DNA from 2 places in the Bacillus sp. EB V-12 genome. Region 1 is predicted to be linked to the other one. Evidence: riboswitches for the same ligand, from Rfam matches in the RefSeq annotation. Region 1 holds a riboswitch; the other holds the start of a gene.
What was found. A riboswitch is a leader RNA that binds a small molecule or an ion and turns the genes downstream of it on or off. The one in region 1 is predicted to bind magnesium.

Region 2: another riboswitch for magnesium. It lies ahead of ACZDYH_RS10735 (P-type ATPase actuator domain-containing protein); the one in region 1 lies ahead of mgtA (magnesium-translocating P-type ATPase).

The regions. Positions count from the first base shown of each region.
Region 1 covers NZ_JBUXJL010000001.1:499,501-502,677, reverse strand. The annotation lists gene ACZDYH_RS02695 (DUF3932 family protein) at 46-297, shown strand; gene ACZDYH_RS02690 (hypothetical protein) at 332-871, opposite strand; M-box (ykoK) riboswitch at 1,040-1,205, shown strand; gene mgtA (magnesium-translocating P-type ATPase) at 1,539-3,177, shown strand, end outside.
Region 2 covers NZ_JBUXJL010000002.1:783,708-786,884, reverse strand. The annotation lists gene ACZDYH_RS10740 (5'-3' exonuclease) at 147-1,013, opposite strand; gene ACZDYH_RS10735 (P-type ATPase actuator domain-containing protein) at 1,146-1,871, opposite strand; M-box (ykoK) riboswitch at 2,207-2,372, opposite strand; gene ACZDYH_RS10730 (DUF350 domain-containing protein) at 2,577-2,963, opposite strand; gene ACZDYH_RS10725 (glutathionylspermidine synthase family protein) at 2,956-3,177, opposite strand, start outside.

The sequences.
Region 1 (3,177 bases):
TTTGTGTTAAAATAATTATACTACATTTTAAGGGAGCGTTTTATTATGAAAGAAGTATTTCGTTTACAAACTGATTTTTCATCTTCATTTGATCGCTGGGTAAGTTCTTTCGTGTCTGATCACCCAGCACAATTAGAATGGACAACTTTAAAGGAATTAATCCATGAATATACAACATCACATACAAATGATACGTTACCAGCATATATTTCTTCAGCTTTAACATATTACGCCCAACGCGTTTCAACTACAAACAGTTCAGAGATTGTTATTTTTGAAAACCCTACAATCTCGTAATCTATAATAAAAAAGCACTGGTTACAGTGCTTTTTTATTTATACTTATTTAACAAATGATCATATTCCATCCAAAAGTCGGTATACATACTTCGCTCAAACTCATTTAAAATTATCTTTTCACTTGATTTATTGAATAATTCTTTTGCCTGTAGCGCAAAAGAAACAATTTGTTTTCTATATTCATTTTCATTTACTTCTATATGAAGCCCTTCATAGTATATAGCCTTTTGATCAGTAGAAATAACTTTGACAAAATCCTTTAAAACCACATTTTCACCTATATGGTTTATAGTCCAATGAATTGAAATTGGGCATCCTAACATGAGCATAGTGCCACATCCGTGCAAAATAAGCCCCTCTTCATTTTCAATATCACAAATATATTCTTTATCTAAAGTTCGTAACAGAGCTAAAGCTGATTCACTTATTCCCCATTCCTCATCCATACCTGTTTGTGTAATAATCGTTCCATCCACATTTAAATAAATTTCCCCGTGAGAACATAAATCTTCCTGCTCATTAAACAACCACTTTTGATTCTCAATATTTATAATAAAATTTTGTGGTACCATTACAAATTCCCCTTTTATAAAAATATTTATTTTTCATATTATTTATAATCAATATCATACATTTCATCCCACATATCTATTATAAATCCGTTTAATATTTTAAAAACACAGATAAAAAAGATATTGACACTACAATTTTACAGTGCTAACATTCAACATGTAATTGAATATGTTCTCTGTTAGGTGAGGCTCCTGTATAGAGAAACGCTGCTGCCCAAAAATGTCGAGAGACGCCAATGGGTCAACAGGAAAGGTCGGAATGAAGGCCTTTTTTAATGTAGCTGGTTTCAGTACCTATGCTATACAGTGCTAAAACTCAACGAGGGAGAGGTGCATGTATTTTGTCATACACAAAAACTGTTTTTATTTATGTCTACTAACAGTCTTTGTTGTGGACTCTTTTAACTGCGAATTCAGACCTTTACTCGTTTTGAGTAAAGGTCTTTTTACGTCTATATGCACCTTACTATGAAACAAACATAGCATATTCAGAAACTACTAAATTGTACGGAGGTGAGGAACAGTTGGCAATTGATGATTCGGCCCAGATACCCATACGTTTTACATTCATATTTCATCATGTAGGTAGGAAAGAAACTGTTCCTCACCATTTCAAATAGTTAGGTAACAGATTGTTTCCTCCTTCATGACAGAGGAGGAACTACCGATGTTTAATTTACAAAGACAAGAAACAAAGCATGCTTATGAGCAAGATAGCATGAAAACAAATAACGAATTATTAGTGGAGGTTGCAACACAAGATGTAAGCTCTGCGTTAAAACTTTTAGAAACAACACAAGATGGATTATCTAAACAAGAAGCGTCTCGTAGACTTTCTTTATATGGTCCGAACGAAATAGCTCATAATAAAATGGCACCGTGGTACATTCAATTTCTGTCGGCATTTAAAAATCCATTTATTTTCGTTTTATTAGCTCTTGGAGCACTCTCCTTTTTCACGGATGATATGCAAGGAACAATTGTCGTATCTGCAATGGTACTACTTAGTGCAACAATTCGGTTTTCCCAAGAATTTCGTTCTCAAAAAGCTGCCGATAAGTTAAAGGCTATGGTTCGAACAACTGCGAGCGTATTTAGAATAAATGGATTTGTACATGAAACAAAAAATGTAACGAATTTAAATCGAAATTACACAACAGAAATTCCAATTGAGGAACTTGTACCTGGCGATATCATTTCCCTTTCAGCCGGTGATATCGTTCCAGCTGATGTGCGTATTGTATCCGCTAAAGATTTATTTGTTAATCAATCTTCTTTAACAGGGGAAGCACTTCCTGTAGAAAAATACGAACACTGCTACCATACAGAAAATAAGCATATCTTACCGACAAACATGAAAAAAAATTACAATCCACTCGATATGGAAAACCTTTGTTTCATGGGAACAAATATTGTAAGTGGTAGCGCAAAAGCTGTTGTCATCTCAACAAGTACCGATACGTATTTCGGCTCTTTAGCCAATAAGGTAATTGGAAAGCGTGTAGAAACAAGCTTTGATAAAGGTGTAAACAAAGTAAGCTGGCTCTTAATTACATTCATGCTTATTATGGCACCTATTGTCCTTCTCATTAATGGATTCACAAAAGGTGATTGGCAAGAAGCTTTCTTCTTCGCTATTGCCGTCGCTGTCGGCCTTACACCTGAAATGTTACCGATGATTGTAACTGCTAATTTAGCTAAAGGTGCCGTTAACATGTCTAAACAAAAAGTAATTGTAAAACAGCTAAATTCTATTCAAAACTTAGGTGCTATGAACATTCTTTGTACAGATAAAACCGGAACTTTAACAGAAGATAAAGTTGTCCTTGTTCGTCACTTAGATCCCAAGGGAAATGAATGCAATCGCGTCTTGCAATTTGCCTATTTAAATAGTTTCTATCAAACTGGATTGAAAAATTTAATAGATAAAGCTGTTATTAAGCATACAGAGGAAAACAATACATTTAATCCATCAGCTTTTCAAAAGCTAGATGAAATTCCATTCGATTTCGCCCGCCGGCGTATGTCAGTCATCGTAAAGGATATTTCAGGTGAACATACAATGGTTTGTAAAGGTGCCGTAGAAGAAATTTTATCAATTTGTAACTACACTGAAGTGGATGAAAAAATCGTTCCACTCACCGAGGAAATACGTTCAAATGTCAAAAAACTAAGTGAGACACTAAATAGTGAAGGTATGCGGGTTATTGCTGTTGCTTATAAAAAAGATAGAAGAATAAATGATACAGAGTACGCAGTAAAAGACGAAACTGATATGATTCTCGCTGGATATATCGGCTTTTTAG
Region 2 (3,177 bases), on a different contig from region 1:
TTTATCATTATATCTTGTCGAAATATTTATATATTTAAAATTGAGTTCGACATAATTTTATTTATTATAATACTGTTTACAAAAACAAAAAGAAGGTGTCACCAAGTCAAAGTTCGACTTATGCAACATCCCTCTTCCCAAACTATTTATAGCATATTTATTAATATTTCAGGTCTTCCCCAATTCATTTCTTCACAAACAAATCTAAGTTTTTCTTCATCCATTGTGTGTAATCCTTCTTCTAGTGAACATGAAATTGGAACTTCACAGTGAATTTGGGCTAATTGTAACGAAATATTTAAGTTCTCTAAATCACTTTCAATCTTCGTACGCTGCGCTTTTGTTAATGATTCTACATTTTCTAGTACAGCGGATACTGTTCCGTGCTCTTGAATAAGCTTATACGCTGTTTTTTCACCGATACCTTTTACACCTGGATAATTATCACTTGTATCTCCCATGAAAGCTTTTGCATGGACGATTTGCCACGGCTCTACACCTTTTTCTTCCATGATTTTCTCCGGTGTGTAATATTCGTAATTTCCAATTCCTTTACGCAGAAGCATAACTGTAACGTTCTTATCAACAAGTTGAAGTAAATCTGTATCACCAGTTAAAATATAAACTTCAGCTTCATTGCAGTATTGTTTTGCAAGCGTACCGATACAATCGTCCGCTTCGTAGCCTTTCATACCGATAACTGGAATGGATAATTTCGCAGTCATTTCTTGCACTAAATCAAATTGAGGAATTAATTCTTCTGGTGGCGCTGCACGATTTGCTTTATAATTCGAGAACGATTCTGTTCTAAATGTCGTACTTCCCATATCCCAGCATGTAACGATATGTGTTGGTTCGATCGCTTGCGTAGCTGTTAACAAGTGTTTCATATAACCATGAATCCCGTTCGTAGGGGTTCCATCTTGTCGTTTCATAAATTGTCCGTAGACACTTGTTGCGTAAAAAGCACGAAATAATAGTGCCATACCATCAACTAATAATACTTTTTTCATAATTCCTCTCCTATTAAAAAAATAATAACCTCACGTTATCACGTAAGGTTATATAAATAGATTACCATTCTACGTTTTTGCTCAACTTTGTCTATTATACATTGTTTTTGTATATTTAGCACCATTAACACATTAAGACATTCTACTACAACAAGTATGCAATATGCCTGAATACGTATTTTTTCCAGTAGAAACAACGATAGCTTTTGCATTTCCACTAACGATATGCGAACCTTTAAAACATACATTTTCAAGCTCAAGTGGATTATAATCTTTCATCCGTTTTAATGGAATAAATCGTTTACGTTCAAGGTGATAGCAGCTCTCAAACTTCTCTATATTCGCTTCGTTTCCCGTTAACACAGACTCATTCACTAATAAATCATCTGCATAAATAATACGTACATCAGCTGGCACAGCATCTCCAGCCGAAAGAAAAATCATATCTCCAGGTACAAGTTCTTGCACTGGTATCTCCATCATTTTCAGTTCACTATTTAACCCTGTACTACTAGAACATTCTACTCTAGATACAGTAATCGTTTCACGTTGTAATTCATCACACACACGTTGTTTTGAAAAACCTGGAATCATGCCACCAAGCTTCATCATTACTTCTGCGAGAAGTGCTCTTTTTGAAGTTAGTTCATTTCGGCCATATACTTGAATACGTTTTTGCGCCTCTTTCATTGATAGTCCGTCTCTTGTTGTTTTAAAATATGCAAATACAGATTTTACATCTCTTGTTGCAATTTCAATTAATAAATCTTTATTTTTTTGGAGCATTGTTTGTTCTTTTATTGATTTTTTACTTAGTTTATATGACGTGTTACCCACAGTTTTGTTTGCATATAACATATTATCGTCTCCTCCTTTACAACATAGGAAGAAACGCTTTGTTTCTCAATTTATCCACTTTACTGTGAAAGTGTCTCGCGCTTTATAAACGCTACATTGTGATAAATATAGAGGGAGGAACAAATCGTTTCCTGCCTACATCATATATTTTTGATTTGAAGTATATGGGTAACGGAACCGAGTCAGAATTTGACATGCTCCTCACCTCCTCGTTTAATTTTATAGTTTATACTATGAAATTACTCATAGCTTGGTAACAAAAAAGACCCCTACCCTTAAGAGAGTAGCGGCCATTACATACACAAATAAACGATTTCTAATATAATTAGAAATCTACGGACCTCTCCCTCACCGAGTTTTAGCACTGTATAGCATAGGTACATTACCAGCTACGTTAAGAAAAACCTTAATTCGATCATTCCTGTTGACCCATTGGCGTCTCTCGACATTTTTGGGCAGTAGCATTTCTCTATACAGGAGCCTCACCTAACAGAGACTTATTTTCATTACATTGAAAATGTTACTCTTATTTAAAATAGATGTCAACCGTAGCCTACAATTTTTTCAAAAGGTATGGCAAACTAACATATATAAAGTGTAACTTTAATCAGTGGAGGTTTTGTTCATCCCCCACTGATTATTAGCCCTCACCAATCGGGCTTTTACGGGATAAAATAAAAAACTTTACGTTTAAACGTAAAGTTTTTAATAAGTTATACAACCAGCAATTACAATCCCAATTGAAATTGATAAAAACATAAGAAAAAGACCAACTGCTTGATTATCTTCTTCGAGACTTTTGTTTATATTAAAGCGTGGTGTAAGCCACTCAGCTAAATAAAAGACGATAATTTGAGCCAAAATCCCAACTGCTCCCCACGAAATCATATCAAGAAGTGAAATTGAATTAGCTGCTGTCGAATATAAAACAACAGCTAACCCAAGTAATCGTCCTCCAAGCACATAGCTTACCGCCTTATTTCCTTGAGCCATTAACTTAAATTCCTTTACTTTCGTTGTCACTTCCATCAAGAACAGACCTATACATAAAAGGCCGAGTGTTACTACTAAATATAATAAAAAATTAATCATTTTTTCCCCTCCTTTTTATACCTACCGGTAAATAGTACGATTCATTTCCTGTAATCTTTTCTCCCGCACGAATACCGATACTACTCGCTTTTCCAGCAATTAAAAACGAACCAAACACATATGACAGTTTCTCGATCCCTTTTTCTGTTTCCAAGGATACGACTGGCAGTTCGATATACTTTTGAAATATCGGCAGTGACGCTTTATATGTTTG